2 regions of the Paenibacillus sp. GYB003 genome follow, and region 2 is predicted to be linked to the other one. Evidence: a T-box and tRNA genes for the amino acid it is inferred to sense, from the RefSeq annotation. Region 2 holds a T-box; the other holds one or more tRNA genes.
The links. A T-box is a leader RNA that pairs with one kind of tRNA and senses whether it is charged. The one in region 2 lies ahead of PV407_RS21810 (glutamate--tRNA ligase), so its partner is inferred to be a tRNA-Glu.

Region 1: it encodes a tRNA-Glu, which carries the amino acid that the T-box ahead of PV407_RS21810 (glutamate--tRNA ligase) is inferred to sense. The anticodon was not compared.

Annotation. Positions count from the first base shown of each region.
Region 1 covers NZ_JARBDC010000011.1:107,757-119,378, forward strand. The annotation lists gene PV407_RS06960 (FAD-dependent oxidoreductase) at 1-1,972, opposite strand, end outside; gene PV407_RS06965 (AraC family transcriptional regulator) at 2,107-2,979, shown strand; gene PV407_RS06970 (hypothetical protein) at 3,380-3,724, shown strand; gene PV407_RS06975 (DUF4166 domain-containing protein) at 3,824-4,504, opposite strand; gene PV407_RS06980 (DoxX-like family protein) at 4,520-5,443, opposite strand; gene PV407_RS06985 (thiol-disulfide oxidoreductase DCC family protein) at 5,460-5,981, opposite strand; gene PV407_RS06990 (response regulator transcription factor) at 6,264-6,941, opposite strand; gene PV407_RS06995 (sensor histidine kinase) at 6,938-8,428, opposite strand; gene PV407_RS07000 (lactonase family protein) at 8,705-9,772, opposite strand; tRNA gene PV407_RS07005 (tRNA-Leu) at 9,929-10,011, opposite strand; tRNA gene PV407_RS07010 (tRNA-Lys) at 10,041-10,113, opposite strand; tRNA gene PV407_RS07015 (tRNA-Glu) at 10,167-10,238, opposite strand; gene PV407_RS07020 (hypothetical protein) at 10,820-11,122, shown strand.
Region 2 covers NZ_JARBDC010000069.1:19,592-31,213, reverse strand. The annotation lists gene tdh (L-threonine 3-dehydrogenase) at 1-431, opposite strand, end outside; gene PV407_RS21850 (helix-turn-helix domain-containing protein) at 633-1,187, shown strand; gene PV407_RS21845 (hypothetical protein) at 1,405-1,947, shown strand; gene PV407_RS21840 (ankyrin repeat domain-containing protein) at 1,985-2,458, shown strand; gene PV407_RS21835 (UDP-N-acetylmuramoyl-tripeptide--D-alanyl-D-alanine ligase) at 2,566-3,918, shown strand; gene PV407_RS21830 (hypothetical protein) at 4,249-4,611, shown strand; gene PV407_RS21825 (hydroxyacid dehydrogenase) at 5,004-5,996, opposite strand; gene PV407_RS21820 (extracellular solute-binding protein) at 6,278-7,675, shown strand; gene PV407_RS21815 (extracellular solute-binding protein) at 7,772-9,181, shown strand; T-box leader at 9,389-9,696, shown strand; gene PV407_RS21810 (glutamate--tRNA ligase) at 9,750-11,408, shown strand; gene PV407_RS21805 (helix-turn-helix domain-containing protein) at 11,486-11,622, shown strand, end outside.

The DNA.
Region 1 (11,622 bases), on a different contig from region 2:
CTTCCCGCACCGGCACGGCTTCGTCCCAGTCCAGCTGCAGCCATTCCTCCCGCCCTTCCCGCATCGGCGACATCCACTGCTGCGGGCCGCCGTAAGGGCGGCGATATCCGTTCGTCGCCTTGTCCGGTCCGTATGCCGCCGATTCGCCGAGCGCGCGGAAGCAGAACGGCTTCCGGGCTTTGCGCCTCATCCCCCATTGGACGATCGGCTGCGTCGCCTTATGCTGCTCCAGCTTCGACGAGACGTGAGGCGCCCCGCCGTTGAAAAAAATGAGCACGCCGGACAGCGGTTCGTCCGCATGGTGCAGCTTGACGGCCTCGTTCGCTTTGACGATGACGAAGGCGTTTTGCGCCTCGTCCGGCGTCCACGTCAAGTCGAACCGGACCCATTGGCCGTCGCCCGGTCCGACTTCGGCCGAAGCTTTCGCTCGCAGCGTATGCGGCACGTAGTTTTCTTTGCGCCCGGTATCCCACAGCTCCACTTCGACCGTCGCCGCCGCCCCGGCGTCGAGCAGCAGCTCGAAGCCGTCCAGCCGCGGATCGACGGGGAAGAGCAGCGCGGCGTCGCTCGTCAGCTGCCAGCGCCCCTCCCCGCTCCGCTCCACGGCGAGCCGGGCGAGCGCGCCGGAGGCGCTGCTGCGCGCCTGCCGCGCCAGATCGAGGCCGTCCTCGTTGCGGAGGCCGACGATCGACGCGTCCTGACGCAGCAGCGTCTGCAGCAGTTCGCCGCGGTGCGCGGCGTACAGCTCGCGCGGCGTGACGCCTTTGGCGGCGCACAGCGCGGCGCCCGTGCCGGCCGCTTCGCCGATGACGGCGCACGTCGCCATGACGCGCGTCGTGCCGAAGGCGACGTGCGAGGCGCTGATGTCGCGGCCGGCCATCAGCATGTTGCGCACGTTGACGGAGTAGAGCGAGCGGAACGGAACGTGGTAGACGCCGTCCACGTGCAGATGCTTCGAGCCGCTCTCGGTCGAGTACATCCCTTGCGGCGGATGCAGGTCGATCGACCAGCCGCCGATCGCCACGCCGTCCTCGAACGGCCGCTGGGCGAGAATGTCGTTCTGGTTCAGCACGTAATCGCCGATGAACCGGCGGTATTCCCGCTTGCCGGGAAGCGCCCCGACCCATTCCAGCGTCATGTTGTCCGCCTGAAACTTGCCGGAGTTTTTAATATAGTCCCAGATGCCGTAAATGACCGACCACAGCTCGTCGCGTATTTTCTCGTTATCGTGCACCGTGTCCAGCTCGCCGCCCCATTCGATCCACCAATAGTGACAGCCGGAATCGCCGCTGCGGATGACGCGCTTCATCGGAATCGTCGTTTGCGTAATGTCCTTGGCGAATGACGGCGGCACGTATTTGACCGGATGCCCGACATCCTTCGTATAAAATAATATGGTGCTGCCGAGCGTAATGTCGTCGGCCGTATCGGGCGCCCATTCTTCGTTGTACTCGTGACGGGCTTCCCGGCCGATCCGGTATTTCGCCCCGGCCAAAAAGCCGACGAGCCCGTCTCCCGTGCAATCGAGATAAAAGTCGCTCTCGAACCGGATGCGCCGCTCCGAAGCCATCATCCAGCCGGTCACGGACGCGATCGTCCGGTCGTGCTCGTCGCCGTATGCCTCCACCTCGTGCACGTCGGTGTTCAGAAACAGACGGATATTCGGCTCCGCCTTAACCGCCTCCAATACGACCAAATCCCATATATACGGATTGCCGTCCGGGTTGCGGTACTGATTTTCCACGAACAGCTCGCCCATAATGCCCGTTTCACGCGCGTAGCGGTGCGTGCCGTGCGCCGTAGCGCCGCATACCCAAACGCGAACTTCGCTGCTCGAATTGCCGCCGAGCACCGGCCGGTTTTGCACGAGCGCCACCGTTCGGCCGAGGCGCGCCGCGGCAATCGCCGCGCAGACACCGGCAAGCCCGCCCCCTACGACCGTTATATCCGTACGAATCGTTTCATTGCGCATGGCAAAACCACCTTAGGTTGAGTTATAGAGTAATCGTATATATAATTTCATCATACCAGTAACATTTCGCTATAAAATGCACGATACGATCATCTTTTGTATCTTTTATTTCATTCGCGGGAAGGAGTACGGCCATGCCGGACATCGGAGGGGGAAGCGGCAAAGCGGCGAATGCGTCGGCCGGCCGGCCGACGCTGCAGCTCGCCGAGCTGGAGTGGGAGGTGAAAGGGTACACGTTTTGGAACAACAAGCGGGAATTTACGCTCCAGTCGGACACGTACCCGGCCTGGTGCCTGTTCGCCGTGGAGAACGGCTCCTTCGCCTACGAAATCGGCGATAACCGAGGGGTTGCCGGCGGCGGCTCGCTCGTGCTGTGTCCGCCCGGCGTTCCGTTTCGGCGCCGCATCGTCTCCGCCTCGCTGACGTTTCATTTCGTCCTGCTCCGCCGGAACGAACCGTATCCGGCCTATGCGCCCGAAGCCGGAGACGAAGACGCGTTCCCCGTCTGCTTCACGCCCGGCGACCGGCTGCGGCTGTTCGATACGTACGACAAATGGAAGACGATCGGCGCTTTGACCGGTTATAAACAGCTTTCGCTGTTCGCCCATTATTGGAACGATATTTGGAAAACCTGGTGTCTCGAGCATGCGGGCGGCGGCGATTCGGCGGACCCCGCCCGTTCCTCCGACCGGCTGATGAACCGGGCCGCCAGACGGCTCGAAGAGCGGTTCTCCGAGCCGTACGGCGTCAAGGAGCTGGCCGGCGAGCTGGGCCTCAGCCCGGTGCAGCTGATCCGGCGGTTCCGCGCCGCGTACGGCGTGACGCCCGGCGATTATTTGACCGGCCTGCGGCTGGAGAAGGCGTGCCGGCTGCTGCGGGAGACGCGGATGACCGTGGAGCAGGTCGCCTCCGCCTGCGGCTATGCGACCGGCTACTACTTGAGCCGGCTGTTCGCCGCCCGCATCGGCGCCGCTCCTTCGGAGTACCGGAAGAGGCACCGGGTGTAGCGGCTCTTCCGTTTTGCGTTGCGCCCGCAAGCCGCGGCTATCCGCCGGAGCAACCGGCGCTGCCGCCAAGCGGCAGCCCATTTTCCGCGAATGGCGGGACCGTTTTTCCGCAATGCCAAATCCGTCATACCGGACAATCGGCCAAAACACAAAAACGGCCCGCCGCCTCTCGGACGACAAGCCTTCACAACCTTCCCTGCGCGCCTTGCCTTGCTCCGCCTCCCGGCCGAACGCAATTCGAACGGGCAAACGCCGGGCTTTCATATACCGTTTCCATAGCAGAATCACTCCTTGCTTGCTTTCCTCCGGCTTGGAACCTCTATCATTATGCCCCCTCTTTATTTGCGCGGTATGAAAGCGGCGTTAAGCTTGCGTAAATCGGAACGGACGACGGTTCGCGATGTGCCGGGACGGCGGCCAACCCGGATCGGGCGGCAAAACCGAAATCGGGGAAACGATTTTCGCCACAGGGAGCTTTCCGCCCGTACGTCTTCACGTGCCGCCTTCCGACGCCTATACGCCGCGCCAGCCGGAGAGCAAGGAGCGGCTCGCGGAAGGGCTGCGGGAAGTCGTCTTGCGCATGCGCCAGGTCGAGCCGGTTCTGGATGAAATCCCGCCGTCCAACACGGTTTCGCACCCCCGCTTCGGCGGGCTGAACGCCAAGGAATGGTTTTTGCTCGTCGGGATGCATTACCGCCACCATCTGCTGCAAAAAGAGCGGCTGGATGCGTTTCTTGCCGTATAGGCCGTTTCGGCGGTCCGGCTCGTTAACGCCGTTAATGGTTTCGGCCGTTTACAATACCGGCCGCCATCGCGGCGCTTTCACCGCCGGGCGCCGCGGCGCTTACTCGCGCGCCTCTTCCCGCAGCGGCTTCACGTCGTCCGGAATCGCCCCGCGCGAATCGATCAACTCCGCCTGAAACGTCCCGCTGTATCCGAACACGGGCCCGAACATCGGGTTCGTCACGTTCACCTCGATTTTGTACGCCCGCGCTTCATCGTCGTACCATTCGCAGACGTCGGCGACTCCCGTCAGCGGACGCGGAAAGCGAAATTGCAGCGGGCCTTCGTAAAAGCGCTGCTCGCCCGAACGAATGCGTATCCCGCCGTTCGGAGCCGGGGCGATGTTCAGGTCGACGGCCAAATGCTGGCGGTCTCCCAAATAATCGACGATCGTACCGCGCGATCGGCTGTAAATCATCGTGGCGTCGAACCTGCGGATTTTGCCGGGAAATCGAAATTTGCGAACCCACGTTACCGTCTCGCGGCCGAACGAATCGATATAAGCGTAATTTTCGATCGTGAACGGAACGCGGCTGCCGGCGTCCGGAAACATAATGTGCCGTTTCGTGCCGATATACAAAGGGACGGCCGCCCATTTCGCATACCAGATGCGATCCATCGTCCCCCGGCCGATCGAAGCGATTCCGCCTTCGCTCGTCAATCCGAACCGCTCGCGGATTCGCGGATGCAGCTTGGCGAAGCTCGCGCCGAGCGCCCGCTCGTAAATGGATTTGGCCGGCATGATCGTTCTCCTCCTCTATCGTTCCGGCGTCGCCGGCTTTCTTCGGCAGTTGCGGGCCGAAGGCAGATCGGCCGACGTCGCCGCAACGGCGCCATGGAGTCCGATCATCGCCGCATTAAGCGCAATCGGGCTCACGGGCGCCGCCCATAGGCTCGGATCCGCGATCAGAGCCGGAACGGCAAGTGCGGCGAGCGCCGCGCATGCCAGCGCATGCACCTTTTTGTCCGCGGCGCGAAACGCAACGAGCAGCCCCATCGCCGCTTCGAGCAGCCCGAGCGCGATCAGCGCCTCCCGCTCCCGCCCGGGGAACGCGCCCGCCGCCCGCATCAGCTCCAGCTCGCCCGCCCAAGGGGCGATCAGCTTCGGCACGACGGCCTGGTACAGCCACAGCAGGGCGAGCAGAACCGCGCCTCCTTTGTGGGACAACCAGCGGCCGAACGAAACGGCGGGCGGGATGCCGCATTCCAGCCACAGCCGCAGCCGGTCGAAGCTCCACGCCGTCGCCCACCCGATCAGGGGGCGGAATATGACCCGGTCGAACGCCCGTCCTAACGGCCCGAACCGCGTTTTGTAATCGTAGCGGGTCAAAAACGTAACCGTTCCCCCATGCGGCACGTACCGCCAAAATCCCCCGCCCTCGCGAATGAGCGACAACCGGCTGTCCGAGCCGAAGCGAAGCGCCGACGTGCGTACTCCCTCCGCGCCGTTCGCCGTTTCCGTCGTTTCGCCCGTTCCGGCGATACGGAGGCCGAAGCCGATTCGCGTAGCGTACAAAAAACGCTGCGGACCGCCCGCCTCTCTCGGCAAATAGCGGATTTCGCTAAAGCGCAAATCCCACCGCTCATGCAGCTCGGGCGTCTGCGTACGTTCCCACAGCGCTTCGATATCCGCGCGAATGTCAAGCTCCACATAAACGGGCTTCGCCTTTCCAACGCCCATATCGTTCCCTCCGTCGCTATTCGATGAATCGCTCCTTGTTGTCCGGGGTTGGCAGCATGCAGGAGTCGTATTGCCCGAACCAACGATACCGGTTGCGCGCGATATAATCGTATACCCGGTCCCGAAGCGGCCGAGGGATGACGATCAACGCGTACAGCAGCGGCCATGGAGCCCGCAGCCGCCGGACGACCTCCAGCCCCGCACGCGATTTGACGTAGATGCGACTGCCGCGCACGAGCATGAACGTATCCGGGCGCGCCGCCCCCGTACGATCTCTCTCTGTGCCGGGGACGACGGCCCCGGTGACATCGCCGTTCGAGCGGCTTCGCCCGGGCTGCGCATGCAGCTGCGTCGAGCCCCCGCCCGCGAGCGCCCGTTCCAATACGTCGTGCCCCGCCTCCGACGCGAGAGCGGCAAACCGAAACCGCTTCTTCGGGTCGAAATGGATGACGAACCGGACGATCCGGCTGCACAGCATGCAATTTCCGTCGAACAAAATGATGTCGTACTCCGGTTGTGGCTTTGTATGTCCGGTCATGCCCGCTTCCGCCTTTCCGGCCGCTCCGTACGTTCATTGTACGACGGACGGCCCCGCTTCTACAGTTCCAACTTTCTTGGAGCGATAAGCAAAAAGGGTACTATGATCCGTAGTACCCCGCACTCGTCCCTATTTCATTTTCGAAGGCGCAGCCGGCGCGTCTTACGTCCCCCAACGCCGACGCGTTCGATGAGCCGCTGCCGACCGGCATGCTCGCCTCTCCTTCGCCGCCTTGCATCGGCGCCCGGCGGATCCGGATCCGGTTCCGCTTACCCGCCTCGCCTACCGCTTATCTCCGTCCCGACGCTCTCCGCTTTCGGCGCCGCCGTCCGGCGGCTCCGGCACAATTCCTCTCCGCCGCACCTTTTCGACCGCTTCCTTGCTGCTCTTGACGCGCAGCTTTTTGAGCATCCGGTTGACCTGGTTTTTCAGCGTGCTTTCCGCCTTGAACAGCTTCCGGCCGATTTGCGCTCCCGTATACCCTTGTTCGAGCAACTCGAACAGCTCGCGCTCCGCTCCGGTCAGCTCCTTCAGTTGTTCTTCCCGCTTCAGCCTCGCAAACTCCTTGAGCAGCGCTTCCATCGGGTTCGTCTTGCGCAATGCGCCGCGGATCGTCTGCGGGAGAAGGCGGTAATCGGATTTCGCCACATACTGCACCGCCCCGGCCGTAAAAGCTTGCGTCACGACCGTTTCCTCGTCGAGCGACGTCAGCATGATCACCTTCGCCTCGCGCACGTCGAGCAGCTCCGCGGCCGCGTAAATGCCGTCCAGCTTCCCGGGCGTAAGGCAAATGTCGAGCAAAGCGACGTCGAATTCGAGCGTGCCGGCCATCCGAACGGCTTCCTCGCGGCTCGCGGCCGCCCCGACGACGAGCATGTCCGGTTCTTTGTTCAAAAAAGCGGTCATCGCCTTGACCCAGTCCGGGTCGTCCTCGACAAGAAACAGCTTGATCGGATTCATTGCGCCGTCCCTCCTTCCCGCCGCGGTTCCGCCGCTTCGGGCGGGCGGACTTCGCCGGAGTCGATCCGTTTTTTCGCCGCAAACAGCAGCTTCACCGTCGTCCCCTTCCCTTCCTCGCTGAGCACCTCGATCGAGCCTCCGCTTTGGCGCATCACCTGATAGCAATACGTGAGCCCGAGACCGAAATTGCCGCCGTTTCGCCCCGCCTTTGTCGTATAGAAGGGCTCCAAAACGCGCGCCAGCCGTTCTTTCGGCATCCCCGGCCCGTTATCGCGAATCGTCAGCATAATGCCGCGCTTCGTCGATTCGATGCGCACGAGCAGCTCGCCCCCGCCGCTCATTGCTTCCGCCGCGTTGGCGACAATGTTGGCTGCAACCTCGCCGATATGGACGCGGTCGCACAGGACGATCGGATCGCATTCGAAGTCGGCATGCACGGCGATACCGCCTTGCATAAGCAGCGGCGACAGCTTGCGCAAGCTTTCCCGGACAATGTCCGTCAAGCGGTGCGGCTCTTCCCGCAGCACGATTTGCTGCGTTTGGCCGTGAATGCGCGACACCATCCGCCGCATATGGTCGGCCGACTTGACGATCAGCTCGAGCTGCTCGGCCGCTTCCGCGTCTTGCGGGCGAAGCGAGCTTTTGACGTTTTCCGCGCACATCGAAATTTTGGCGATTTCGTTTTTGATCGTATGGTTCAGCATCGCCGTCCCCGAGCTCACCGCCGATACCGCGCTCTCCAGCGGATCCCGCTCGAGCCGCACCTTCACCCCGAGCACGCCGGAAGCGAACGCGAACGCCACCCCGGCAATAAGCGAATACGCGATGAAAAACGCGACGTAATCGAAAAAGCGGAACCCCGGCTCCCATACGCTGGCCACGTTGATGAACGCCGTTATCGCGATCAAGGTCGGGACGATCAGCACGGCGACCGCCAAACGCTCCCGCTTTCGCCACGGGTTGCGCTCCCGGATATAGGAGGCGACGAGCAGCCAGCAGGAAGCGGCATAGTATGGCGCCGCCCAAAGGAGCAATAGCAGGAAAAAGCTTGCGCGCCCGGGAACGGCCGCATACCAAACGATCGTCGCCGCCGCCGGAACGAGCGGCAGCAGCTTCGTGGCCAGCCCGACAGGCCGCGACGAGCGCCGGGCATACGCGATGCAAAACAGAAGCACCCCGTACGGCGTCAGCGTATGGTTGGCTACCTCGAACACGCTTGCCGCCATCCGAAGCAGCGGCTCGATCCAAAACGCCGCGTTCCCCCGGGCTTCCAAAGCCGGCAGCGCGTCCTCGCGAATAAAACCGGCAAGACCGCCGATGCTGGCGGCCACTAGAAAAAAAGCGGCCCACCGGTTCGCCTCGCGCTCCGGGTGCAGCCGATACAGCACGACGGCGGCCGCCAGCAGCGCCGCGAAATAGACGAGCATCTTGTCATCACCCTGCACGTACGTTTTCGGTCCCGTCTCGCAGCCGTCCCGCAGCGCCATCCTGCTTCGCTCGCCGCGGCAAGATGCCGCCAGGCGGGTCAACTTCCCATAGCGTTGCCGACGGGCCGATAGTTATAGCCAAATCATACCCTGCGCACCGGCGCGATTCAAGCGTCATCCTGCATTGACAAGCATTACCGGTTCCAAAGATTCGTAAGGCGGAAAGGGCGCGTATACGAACGAACGACCGAGCGACGCTCGGCCCCTCGTAACGGTCCGAATCGGCAAACGGCCTTTTCCCGTACGGGAAAGGCCGCTCGCTATGCTTCCGCACCCTCACCTTGCGGGAAAGCGGGCCATTTTTACGCACACCGGCTTGGACGCCTGTACCGTATGACCGGTATATTCCAGCTTGCCGGAACGTCTGTCGACGCGGAATACGACGATATTGTCCGAATCCCGATTGGCCGCCAGCAAATAGTCGCCTTCCGGCGACAACGAAAAGTGCCGCGGATGTCCGCCTCGTGTGGACACGTGCTCCACGACCGACAACGCCCCCGTTTCCCGATCGATCGCATAGACGACGATCGAATCGTGACCGCGGTTCGAGCCGTACAAAAAGCCGCCGTCCGGCGAAATTTGCACTTCCGCGCAGGCGTTTTCCCCCGCGAAGCCTTCCGGCAGCGTCGATACGACCTGAATCGTGCGCATGGCCCCGCTGTCCGCGTCGTAACGAAAGCCCGTTACCGTCGAATCGAGCTCGTTAATGACATACGCATAGGCCCCGTTCGGATGGAACGCCAAGTGACGGGGACCGGCGCCAGGCTGTACGGCCGTATCGCCGTGGAAGGCGAGCTTTCCGGCAACCGGATCGAGACGGTAGCCGCGAATGCGGTCCATGCCCAAATCCGGCACGAACGCGAACCGGTTGTCCGGGCTGAAAAACACCGAGTGCGGGTGCGGCCGGTCCTGCCGCTCGGGGTGGACGCTGCCGCCTTCGTGCTGGCGAACGTCGAGCAACTCGCCGACCGTGTCGTTTTCTCCCGCCGCCGACAAGCCGACCTTCCCGCCGGAGTAGCTGGCCACGGCAAAAAAACGATTGGTCGCATCGCGCTGAATATGGCATGTCGTCGTATCGACGGTGCCGACCCGTCCGATTTCCGTAAGCTTGCCCGAGGCCGGATCGATTTCGAACGTCACCGCCGCGCCTTGGCGCTGCCCGTCCACGAGCCGCTCCGCGATCGCGTACAGCCGTTTTTTTCCGGCGTCGAGACTTAAGAAAGTCGGATTTTGCAGCCCCGCCACTTGGTCCAGCGGCGTCAGCGCCCCGGTTTCCGTATCCATCCGGTATACGTAAACACCGTTATCTTTCGCCTCGGCATAAGATCCGATAAATACGAGCATAGTCCCGTTGCTTTGGTTCACGTTTCCGTTCCTCCTTGACGATGGTTGTCTCTGTTTTCGTTTCTTTTACTGTACACTTTTCGCCGGGGGAAGGAAAGCGGCTCCGGGCAAAAACAAAAGAGCCCTTGAACGCGTCAAGGACTCTTTCCGATAAGATGCGGTCGGAGAGACTCGAACTCTCACGGGCGTACGCCCACTACCCCCTCAAGATAGCGTGTCTGCCATTCCACCACGACCGCAGGCCGGGAACTGCCGAGCAGCTCCGGTATGAGCCATGTAGGACTCGAACCTACGACACCCTGATTAAAAGTCAGGTGCTCTACCAACTGAGCTAATGGCTCAAAAAAAGCCGAGATTCGACATGTTCTCATCCCGACCGACGTTATAAAGGTAATGACCCGTAGGGGATTCGAACCCCTGTTACCTCCGTGAAAGGGAGGTGTCTTAACCCCTTGACCAACGGGCCATTTGACTTGTAAATGCCGCCCTTCGAAGCGACAAGTGTTATTATAGCCGATATCCGGGACGTTGACAAGCCCTTTTTGCCGTTTTTTCGTTTTAAAATCGATCGCCCGGTATGGTATGCTTTTCCATATGGGAGGCGTTCGGAGCGGATACGCGCCTGCCGGACGAAGACGAGATTGTATGGATCCGGATGCTTGCGCCGAAACCGGATGCTTCGGCATGTATTGCCGAACCTGCTTCAGTGCCAACCGCCGCTTGTCGAAGCCTTGTTGAACATGAATCGGCGGCCCAGGCTCCGACCGGAAAGGACCGCTTTTTCCCGCCGTTTATGCGCTAGCCCGAACTTGAAAGCTGCCGTTCCCACCGTCATCATGAAAAATTACGTCATTACGATAAAAGGACGATATTCCTTATTCTTACCGGCTATCCGTCGTGTTCGGGCAAATGACGGACAGATGAATCGGCCGGCTTGAATGCTTTTTCCTATTTTGGACCGCTGCGTGGACGAATATGCGGAGAATGCGAAGCAATTGGCGAGAAAAAACGGCTTTACCAATTCGGGGAAAGAAAGGAGGAAGTCCAATGTTCGTCAGAGGGGCATTAACGTCAGCCGCATGCATCGTTATCCTGTATGTGCTGCTGCCGATTATTCGAGTAGATCCCGTTCGCTGGTCGTATTCCATCCACAACGCCGAAGGCCATATCCAGTTTGTGACGCGCATGGCCGCCGCCGCGATCGTCTGCGTCGGAATCGGTATCGCTGTCGCCGTGAGGCGGGGGCCGAACAAGCTTTGGCTCGGCGGCTTTGCCGTCGGACTCGCCGTCACGCCCGTTATCGTTGGGCTGCTGCTGTTGGCTTATGTGTTTTTGACGATCGCTCCGTGATAAAGCGGCCCAAGCGGTACTATCGAATTGACTTGATGCGCTGCTCCGACACCCTCTTCTCCCGGAAAAGGTTCCAGCTGCATCCTTTATTAGCAATCCAACCGTCATTGCATGAGGAAGGAACAAGGACCAGGTTTTACCTGCTGGTAAAAATCGTATTGTTTTGATCCGACTATTGGGGAACAATACAACTTCAAAGGCCAACGTAAGCATAGCGAACTGGAACTCACTAATAACGAACGTCGTTTCGTTAATTCGATCCAAAGTAGCCGAAATGAACAAATAAGAAAAACGTTTTTACTATTAGTGAACCTCGACCCCTTATTTATAAAATCAAGGTCATTATTTTAGACAAACGGGCGGAAGGCCGCAAATTAGCGCACTCAAGTTTACTATTACTGTACTTAGGTTCATTACGCGGTTAGCCGCTGCCCCTCCGATCGAGTCTCATCCCTATAATCGAGTAGGAGGGGGCGGCTAACCCCCGTCCTCTCACAACA
Region 2 (11,622 bases):
GGAAGGCGAGGGTCGTTATGGACGACGTTCGACGCCGGTACGACGGCATACTCCGCGAAGCAGCCGGGTATCGTAATGCCGAAGCTGCGCGTATGCGGACAAACGTGCGCGTTGCCGCTCCGGCAAGCGCGGCAGACGCCGCACACGACGTGTCCTTCCGCGGAGACGTAATCGCCGGGCTTCACGTTCGTCACCGCGGAGCCGACCGCTTCCACGACGCCGGCGAATTCGTGACCGACGACGTTCGGCGTCACGACCGTATGCTCCGCCCAGGCGTCCCATTTATAAATATGCATATCCGTGCCGCAAATCGAACTGGACCGCACCTTGATCAGTACGTCGTTCGGTCCCGCGGACGGGATCGGCACTTGCTTCAAGGATAGCCCCGAAGCGCGGTTTTCTTTGACCAATGCCATCATCGTTGCGCCCATTCCCGCACCTCCCCGGAATAGCTCGGGTGAATGACCGTTTATGGCACGGTCGTTTTCACCTCGGCTATATGTACAATATAACGTACTAATATATGTTATATCATACATGAAAACGGATGCATGTCAATGGGCTTTTCAATATAGTATTAATTTTATACAATATAGTGAACGAATCGACGAGGTAAGGAGAACATTTTCGCCATGGACCATATTCCGATCAAGGTAGGCAAAAATTTACGAACGATACGCAAATCGAGAGATCTGAGCCTCGACAAGCTGTCGGAGCTGACCGGGGTGAGCAAGGCGATGCTGGCCCAGGTGGAGCGGGGCGACTCGAATCCGACGATCTCGCTGCTGTGGAAAATCGCCAACGGCCTGCGCATTTCCGTCACGGCGCTCATCGCCGAGGAGGAGCCGGAGGTGACGATCGTCCGCTTCGCCGACATGGAGCCGATTACGGAAAACGAAGGAGGGTACCAGGCGTTCCCGCTTTTTCCGTTCGACTCGAGAACGCATTTCGAGGTATACACGGTCAAGGTGGAACCGGGAGCCAGCCACGAATCGGAGCCGCACCAGGAGGGCGTCGAGGAATTCGTCATCGTCACGCAAGGCTGCCTGGAGCTCCACATCGGCGACGACGTGTATGTGGCGGAGCAGGGCGACGCGATCCGCTTCTACGCGGACCAGGGCCATCTGTACGTCAACAATTCGGATTCGACCGTATGGCTGCAAATTATTATTCGTTACCCGTTTTAACCGAACGTTTCGCCCGATCGAGCGAAGGCGGACCGAGCCGGCCTTGTTTCCGGAACGGTCGCATTCGCTCGTTTTTTTTACCATCTTGTCGTTCCGTGTCCGGAAACAGGTACGCGATTAGGGCGAAAGGCGGATGCGGCGTCCGAGCGATGGATTGTACAGTATATACGGGAGAAACTGGAAGTCCGAACGATAGAGCGAGGAGTGAGACGAAACTATGCTGCTGCCTGACGAGAACGATTTGACCTTCTTATTTGAGGGCGATCGGCGACAAGCGGACCTTTTTATCGAGAAGCATAAGCCGCTGTTCGAAGAAGGACAATGGATGGATGATGTCGAGGAAATGGCGGAGGAGTATGCGACCGAGGAGCTGATCCCGATCGTTTTTTCGTTCGTGTTCGGGGTAACGATCGACTGGCGGGAATATGACGACGAGATTGTCCGCTTGTTCGGCGCGCGTCTTCCGGACGAAACGGTCGATGTAGAGCAAACGGACGAAGGGCTGCTCGTAACTTACAACGGTCGATCGCATCCGATCCGGTTGAGCTTTTCCGGCGGTGACCGTTATATAACGATCCGGGCGTTCAACGAAATCATCAAGCCGACATACGAAATTCGTCTGTTTCAAGGCTCCTACATGTCCGATACCCACGATTTTTTAGTGCTGCGGGGCGAACGATGGGCCGAACTGGAGAGGCGCTATCCGGGCCGAATGGCGGAAATGTTCACGATTATCGACGATACGGTCGATTTCCCGTAAACGGAGCGTATAGAACCGCGCAAAGGAGCATGAGCCGATGACTTACGCATTCGCCGATTTATTCGAAGCTGCGGAAGAGGGCGATTTTCAAAAGGCGAAACGAATCGTGGAAGCCGATCCGGGCTTGCTCGCGGAAACGGACGAGTATCGATTTTCCGTGCTGCACGGCGCCGTCATGACCGACAACGTCGGGCTCGTTCGATTTTTGATCGAGCGCGGCGCCGACGTGAACGCCCGCAACGACGAAGGGATAACGCCGCTGCATATCGCCTTGTACCCGGAAGTGGCGGCATGCTTGCTGGATTGCGGCGCGGCGATCGACAGCGCGTCGGACGACGGGAGCACGCCGTTGCACACGCAGGTCGCCGACGGCGAGGAGCGGGCGGATATCGTCAAGCTGCTGCTCGCGCGCGGCGCGGACCGCGAGGCGAAGGACCGGGAAGGGTTGACCCCGCTGGATATCGCGATACGGCGGGAAGAAAAGGAAATGATCGCATTGCTGCAAACATAACTTAGCGCCGCCCGTTTCGGGTGGTGTCTTCTTCGTTTTTGGCGAATATGTATGAGGAATAGATCGGAAAGGGGCGGGTCCATACGTTAAGCCGAACGATCAGACAAGTGGAAGCGATCGTGGGCGGAAAAGCCGCAGCGGATCGTTTCGTCGAAACGGCCGTTCGCGGCGTTTCGATCGATTCGCGGACGATTCGCGAAGGCAATCTGTTCGTGCCGCTCGTCCGGGTGAAGGACGGCCACGACTTTGTCGGGGAAGCGGTCGCCGGCGGGGCGGCCGCCGTTTTGTGGCAAGCCGATCGTCCCGATCCGCCGGCGAACGTTCCGGTCATCCGGGTCGGCGATTGCCTGGAGGCGCTGCAGCGGCTGGCCGCCGACTACAGAAACGGGCTGCCGGTCAAAGCGGTCGGCGTTACGGGCAGCAACGGCAAAACGACGACGAAGGACATGATCGACTCGATTTTCGGAACGACGTACAAGGTGCACAAGACGCAAGGGAATTGGAACAGCCAAATCGGCACGCCGCTTACGCTGCTGGACATCGCGCCGGACACCGAATATGCGGTCGTCGAAATGGGGATGAGCGAGCCCGGGCAGATCGAACGGCTTTCGCGAATGGTTCGGCCGGATATTGCCGTCATTACGATGATCGGCGTCTCCCATTTGTCCACGCTCGGGTCGCGCGAAGCGATTGCCGCCGCCAAAATGGAAATCGTGCGCGGTCTGGAGCCGGGCGGAACGCTCGTTTACAACGGCGACGAGCCTTTGCTGGAACGCGAAATCCGCTTATGCGGCGAGCCGGCGAGGTCCGTAACCTTCGGCTTTTCGGACGGCGCGGATTATCGGGCGGAGGCGGTCCGGACCGACGCATCGGGCGTTTCGTTCCGGCTAAGCGGCACGACCTACCGCATTCCGCTGCTCGGCAAACATAACGTGACGAACGCGCTTGCCGCCATCGCCGCCGCGGAAGTTGCCGGTATCGCCCTTGAGCGCGTCAAGGAAGGGCTGGAACGGGCGAACGTTACCGGCATGCGGATGGAGCTGTTGCGGTCGGCGGACGGATATGCGGTCATCAACGATGCTTGGAACGCGTCGCCCGTTTCCGTCCTGGCCGCTCTCGACACGTTCGGCGAGCTTGCGGGGTACGATCGCAAAATTGCGGTGCTCGGCGACATGCGCGAGCTCGGTCCGGAGGAGCTGCGCTACCATGCGGATGTCGGCCGCGCTTTGAACCCGGATGCGATCCCGTACGTGTTCACGATCGGGGAGCTTGCCGAACGGATCGCCCTGGAAGCGGCGTCGCGGTACCCGGCGGGCCGGGTGAAGCATTTTCGCGACCAGGCCGAGGCGCTGCGCGAAATACGCGCCAAGCTCGGTCCGGGCGACGCGGTGCTGGTGAAAGGATCGAGAGGGCTGGAGCTCGAACGTTTAGCCGCCGAATTGTTGAAAGAACGCGATTGATGCAGCGGCGGTGCGGGGCAGCGGCTCTTGAATGGAACATACCCGGCTTCCGAGGGATTAGTCCGTCTCTGGCGAATATTGGAATCCCGAGCAACCGGCATTCAGGCGAGGCATGCAACGGCAATGTAGGACAGGGACAGGAATTCCGGCTCGGAATTCGCGAACGGGGCGGCTTGTACCGGTTCATCTCGGTTGACGAAGGCAGCCTGCAAGTACGGCGGGATGCTGAATTTCTGCGGTACACGCCAAGCTCAAGGGGGGCGGCGAGGCCTGGCTTCCGGAAGCCGGAATTTCTGTCATTTCGGGAGGTGGGAGTATGCACGTTGGGCAGTGGATTACGGCTGCGGTCGCGGCGGTCGTGATCGTGGCGATTTTGTTCGTTTTGCGGTGGGAGCTTATGCGATGCTCAAGGCCGGCAAGGACGTGGACAGCAAGCGGGATGCGCAAGGAAACGTCATCTTGCTTGATACGCCGAGAATGCGGGAATTCGCCGTCCTCGCCTACGACCAGACCATCGAAATGGAGAAACGGGGTCACCAAATATCGAACGGCATGAGTTGGAACGAGGACTGGCTAGCCACGATCCGTTCGATTCGGCGAAACAACGAGAACGCGGAGTGGTATGTCGCATATATCATCGAACAACGGCGCAAGGCGGGGCTGCCCGAACTGGAAGGAGTCGACGAGGCATAAGAGCCCTCAGCGACTCAAAAGTACCGCCGCGGCCAGCCTGAGGGGCGTATAGTGCTCGAAAGAACACTATACGCCCCTGCAAGAAGCCGGGGCAGGCGGAATAAGGTTCCTTTGCACCTTATTCCGCACCCGGCGCGGGCTGGCGGCGCGTCAGAAGGGCGTATAGTGTTCAAAGGAACACTATACGCCCCCCGCAAGAAGCCGTATCAGCGGAATAAGGTTCCTCTGCACCTTATTCCGTACCCGGCCCGGGCTGGCGGCGCGGCAGAAGGGCGCATAGTGTGCAAAGGAACACTATACGCCCCCGCAAGAATCCGCATCAGGCGGAATAAGGTTCTTTTGCACCTTATTCCGCACCCGGCCCGGCCTGGCCCTGCTCGACCGGGCCCCGTTCACGCCAAAAAGGCCATATCCTTCTCCTCGACTTCGCCTTCCATCCGTTTACCTTCCTGAAGCCGCTCGATTTCGTTTACCGCGAATTTGCCGATCCGATACAAGCCGTTCGTCACGGAGCCGGCGATATGAGACGTCAAAATGCAGTTGCTCAGCGTCCGGAACGGATGATCCGGCGCCGGAGGCTCGGGATCGGTCACGTCGATGCAGGCGAACAGCCTGCCGGTTTTCAGCTCGGCGACAAGCGCATCCTCGTCGATAATCGAGCCGCGCGCCGTATTGATCAAAATCGCGTCGTCCTTCATCAAGGCGAGCCGATCGCGGTTGATCATTTTGTACGTGGACGGAAGCGATGGAGCGTGAATGGACACGACGTCGGAGCGAACGAGCAGCTCCTCGAGCTCCGCTTTGGTCGCCCCGATGGCGGCGGCTTGATCGGCCGATACGAACGGGTCGGCCAGCAGCACGGTCACGTCGAAATTTTGCAGCAGCTTGATGAAATGCTTGCCGGCTTTGCCGCCGCCGATGACGCCGATCGTAACGTCGTACAGCTCTCGGACCCGCTTCTTCTCCTCGCTCCAGCCGCCCCGCTCCGTCTCGCGGGAAATGTTCCACATATTTTTCAGGCTGGCGATGGTCAGCCCGAGTGCCGTCTCGGCGACGCCTTGGCCGAGCGGACCGTTGGCGCTCGATACGCGAATGCCGCGGCTCCACAGCTCCGGCGTCACGATCGGCTTGACCGTTCCGGCCGCATGGATGACCGCCTTCAATTGCGGCGCGGCCTGCAGGATGGAGTCGTTTAAGCTCGGCGTGCCCCAGGACGAAACGGCGATATGGGCGCCTTCGATCACGCTTCGAATCGCATCCGGATCGTTCGTGCCCGCTTCGTTGCAGACGACTTGGCCGAAACGGCTCATGTGCTCCAAATGCTTCTCCGTAAATATCCGCTGCCTGCCCCCGGCCGGCGGTAAAACGGCGATTTTCAATGACATCGGTCTCGACCTCTTTCTTCCGTACGGTTTGTCTGCTGTATGCTGATGTAGGAGAGCGGAATGTTCGAACGGGCTGGCGCCAAACGTCATGCCGACGAAAAGCGTTCATTGTGCCGTGATCTGATTTACAACAGATGTAAAAAGCATAAAATCTCCCGTTTGTTCTGTCAATACTCTATTTTCATTTCGAAAGTACAGCAATCTACTGTACTTTTACAAGGGAATTCGCTATCATCGGAATAGCACGGAAATAATCAATAAAAACAGAGGCTGGATGCTGCATGACATCGAATCGGACGAAAAAGAAGCCGTACCGGCTGAACGAGATGGTCGACATCCTGCGGGACGACATCACGATACGCGGCCTGTACGCCCCGGGGGAGTTTCTTCCGTCGGAGCTCGCGCTCGTGAAGCGGTTCGGCATGAGCAATAAAACGGTCCGCAAAGGGCTGCAGACGCTTACGGAGGAAGGGCTGATCGAAAAAATACCGCGGGTCGGCAGCATCGTGTCCAAAACCGCGAAGCGGCCGGCGACGAGGCTGCTGCTCGGATCGATGCATTCGCTCGAAAGGGATATGAAGATGTCGCTGCTGCTGGAACGGTTCGGGCAGCTGCATCCCGACATCCGGGTCGAGGTCGTCCTTTTCTCGTCCGACGACTACGCGGGAGCGGTCGATACGTATTTGCGCGCCGGGCTCGTCGACGCGCTGATGATCAACGACCAGCTGTTTTGGGAAATCGAAGGCGCCTTGGGCGAGCCGCATCTCGAGCCGATGCCGGATTCGGACGACGCGTATTCGTTTTTGCGGGATTCATTCGCAAGCGGGGGGACGCAGTTTGCGCGCCCGATCCTTTTTTCGCCCGTCGTGCTCGCCTACAATAAAGACCATTTCCGCGAGGCGGGCGTTCCGGAGCCGGACGGGAGCTGGACGTGGGACGACGCGATCGCGCAAGCGTCCAAGCTGTCCGTACCCGGGGAACGGTACGGCTTGTGCTTTTATCCGCTGTCCGACAACCGCTGGCCGGTGTTTCCGCTGCAAAGCGGCGTGAGGCTCGAGGCCGATTCGGGCGAGGGCGGGGGGCCGGCGGCCCGAAAGCTGCTGGACAGCTTTCGGCTCTACAAATCGATCGTCCGCAACCGGGACGTTTTTCCCGACTATATGGCCGAGTCGAGCCGGGATTTCGCCAAGCTGTTTCGGGACGGCCGGGCGTCGATGATCTTGAGCACGTACATGTCGCTCAACGATTTTGCCTCGGTAGGTCCGGACTTCGACATTTCCGCCGTTCCGTACCGCGGGGAGCCGCGTACGCTGCTGACGACGATCGGCATCGCCGTCAACCGGTATTCGAATAAGAAGGCCGCCGCCATGAGGCTGGTCGATTTTATGTCGTCGGAAATCGCCCAGCGGCTCATTCGCGAGCGGACGCTAAGCATTCCGGCGATGAAACGGGTCGCGGACGCCCCGGTCGAAAACGACGCGCTGCCGCGCCGGCCGTCGCGGTTTCATTTATACCGCAATATCGTGCCCGGCTATCGCCGTCATCGCGACATGGGGCTGGCGCCCGAATCGTTTTACCGCTTTCGCGAGCTGCTGAAGCGGTACGCGGCCGACCTGATCGACGAGGAGCGCCTGATCGAGCGGATCGGCGGGAACGCTGCCGCCGGCCGACTCCTCTAAAGTCCGGCATGCGATCGGAAACTCGCGCCGCTGTTGTTTTGTCCGCGACATGTCATGTATACTTAGTTCATTCTGAACGTTAGAGGATGTTCGAGAGTGAGCGGAAAAACGAGTCAACGGTTGTTTCGCGCCAGGCTGGAGCGTATGACCGAGCAGTTGAAAAACGACATGATGAGCGGCGCGCTGGCGCCCGGCGACTTTTTGCCTTCCGAATCGGCGCTGGCGGAGCAGTACGGCATCAGCAACAAATCGGTGCGCCAAGGTCTCGACGTATTGGTCGGCGAAGGGCTGATCCGCAAAATTCCCCGCGTCGGCAATCAGGTGACGGAAACGGCGAAGGAGCTTCAGGCGACGGTAACGCTCGGCATCAACAGCAGTCTGGAACGCGACATGGCGATGTCCGAGCTGCTCGCTTCGTTTTCGCGCAAATATCCGTCGGTCCGCGTCCGGACGATCACGATCCCGGGCAATTCGCGCCAATTCGTCAAGGAATACGCGGAGTCGCCGTTATTGGACGCTTTCATTATCAACCATCAATATTTTCAAAGCATGGAGGAAAGCGGGCTCCTTTCCACGCTCGAGCCGCTGACTCCGGCGGAAGGCACGTACCGCGTTCTCGAGGGAGGGTTTACCGCGGACGGGGTTCTGTACGGGCAGCCGCTGCTGTTTTCGCCGCTCGTGCTTTGCTATAACAAGGATCATTTTCTGGAGGCGGGACTGCCCGAGCCGGACAGCAGCTGGACGTGGAACGATTGCATCGGGACGGCGCGCAGGCTGACGAGGCGGCGGGAGCGGTACGGCTTCGTATTTTACGTGATGTCGGACAACCGTTGGCCTGCTTTTTTGCTGCAAAGCGGGGAAGCTTTCGCCCGGGGGCCGGACGGGGGCTGCGACATCGCCGGAACGGGGCTGCTCGACGGCATCCGGTTGTGCGACGCGATCATTCACGACCGGGACATGTTTCCGAGCGTGCTGTCGGAGAGCAACGACGATATCGGCCGGCTGTTCGAAACGGGCAAAGTGTCGATGATGCTGACGAGCTATATGAGCTTGAACGAATTGAAGCATTCCGATATCCGCTACGACATTTCGACGCTGCCCTACGGGCGCGAGCCCCGGACGCTGACGGTCGCGATGGCGGCCTGCATCCGCAAAGGATCGGCCGACAAGCGGGCGGCGAAGCTGCTCGTCGACTATTTGAGCTCCGTCGAAGGACAAATGCTCATCCGGCGGCAAACGATCGGCATTCCGGCGATCAAGCCGGCCGCCGAGGCGGAAGTCGGCGAAGGGCTGAACCGGCCGTCGCGCTACGACCTGTTCCGCGACATATGGCCGACGATGCGGTTTCATCGCGACCTGAACTTGACGAGCGAAGGACTCGGCAAGCTGTGGGGACTGCTGAAAACGTACTGGTCGCACTTGATCGACGACGAGACGCTATGCGCGCAAGTGCGCGATCAGCTAAGCGATCACGTGCGTCATCGCGGCGCCGGACCGGTTCGTTAAACGCCTCAACGCGAAACAAACATCGTCCCTCCGGGGGAGGGCGGCGAAGCCGATTCGCCGCGCCCGTTTCCTTGGCGGGACGGTGTTTTTGCGTTGGCCCTGCGTGCCGAGCCGTACCGCACCCGTGGCCGCTCGGGAGTAACGCGACATGAACTCGTAGTTGACTCCCGCCGCCGGTTATGATAACTTGATTACTAATTTACCGAACGACATGCGATGAAGAGGAACAGTAGTCGAGCGCCCCGATTGGCAGAGAGTCCGCGGCCGGTGAAACGCGGATATTCGGACTTGACGAAAGAAGCCTTCGAGCACCGGACCGAAAGAAGGAGTACGTCCGGCGGGAGTTCCCGTTACAGAACGACGCGATCGGAACAAGGGCGAACGTTCGCCCCGAAGGGATGCGGGTGCGCGCAGCTTCGTCCCGCTTCGACTTTGTCGTTTTTCTTGTCGCGATCAAGCGGGTCGTAACGACCAATGCAGGTGGTACCGCGGAAGCCGAGCCTTTCGTCCTTGTCGGATGAAAGGCTTTTTGCGTTTTTACATTCGCTAACGAAAGGAAGAATCGACCATGACCAACCGAACCGAGCTCGCCGACCTGCTATTCCCGGAGGTGAACGTCAGCCCCGGGCAAATCGAGGCCCGATACCCGCCGAGGGCGCTTGGGCCGGGGGCTTGCGTAACGAGATTCGCGCCGAGTCCGACCGGATTGATGACGATCGGGGGACTGTACGCGGCGATGATTTCCGAACGGATGGCGCATCAGAGCGGCGGCGTTTTTTACGTGAGAATCGAGGATACGGACAAAAAGCGCGAGGTCGAAGGGAGCGCCGCCGAATTGCTCGAATCGCTGAAGCGGTTCGGCATCGCCGTCGACGAAGGTCCGGTCGGAGCCGGGGGCACGGAAGCCGGGAGCTACGGACCTTACCGGCAAAGCGACAGAGCGGAGCTGTATCGGGTTTGGATCAAGCGTCTGATCGCCGAAGATTTGGCGTATCCGTGCTTCTGCACCGAGGACGATCTGCAGGCGATCCGGGACCGGCAGCAGGCGGCGGGCCAAGCGACCGGCTACTACGGCGAATGGGCCGTCCATCGCGGCATGACGGTCGAGCAGGTCCGCGACCGGCTGAACGACGGAAGCCCGTTCGTCATCCGGCTCAAATCGCCCGGCTCCGGCGATAATCGCGTTCGCTATACCGACTTGATCAAGGGCGATATCGAGCTGCCGGAAAACGATCAAGATATCGTGCTGCTGAAGGCGGACGGCATTCCGACTTACCATTTCGCCCATGCGATCGACGACCATCTGATGGGAACGACGCACGTGTTCCGCGGCGACGAATGGCTGTCATCGGTGCCGATTCATTTGCAGCTGTTCGAGCTGCTCGGCTTCCGCAGGCCGGAGTACGGACATCTCGCCACGCTCATGAAAATGGACGGCGCATCCAAGCGCAAATTCAGCAAGCGCAAAGACCGCGACGCGTCCGCGCAATATTACCGGAGCGAAGGGTATCCGAGCGAAGCCGTCCGCGAATATTTCATGACGCTGATCAATTCCGATTACGAAGAATGGCGTCTCGCAAATCCGACCGAGCCGTTAACGGCGTTTCGAATCCGTCCGGACAAAATGAACGTTAGCGGCGCGCTGTTCGACATGAACAAGCTGATTGACGTGAGCAAGGACGTCGTCGCGCGTTTCGGCGCGGAGCAGGTGTACCGTCAAACGACGGAATGGGCGGAAGCGTACGATCCGGAGCTGTTCCGCTGGCTGCGCGGCAACGAACGCTATGCGGTCGACATTTTCGCCATAGGCCGCACGCCGGACAAACCGCGCAAAGATATCGCCAAATGGTCCGACGTGAAACAGACGATCGCCTTCTTTAACGACGATTGGTTCGACCCGGCCGCGGACGGCGTTCCGCTCCCTTCCGCCGTATCGATCGGAACCGCCAAGCGGCTCGTGCGTTCGTTTCTCGACACGTACGAATTCGCGGACGAACGGGACGTCTGGTTCGATAAAGTGAAACGGGTCGCCGAAGCGCACGGTTTCGCCAAAGAGACGAAGCAGTTCAAGAAAAACCCGGAATCGTACGCCGGACACGTGGGCGACGTGGCGGCCGTCATCCGCGCCGCGCTTACCGGCAGACTGCAGACGCCCGATCTGTTCGACATGATGCGGGTCATGGGGGAGAATCGGGTGCGAAGCCGTCTTGAAGCGTTCGCGGGCTAAAAAAATGCAGCACTCCCTAGTTGACAAAACATTCAACAACATGGCATACTTCATCTTAACGGGAGGAAACGATTTCCATGAGCGAATTCGGCGAATTGCTTCGCAGCTTGCGCAAACAAAACAAAATAACGCAGAGGCAGCTCGCTTCGCTCGTCGGCATCGATTTTACGTATATCAGCAAAATCGAGAGCGGCACGATGGACCCGCCGGCCGA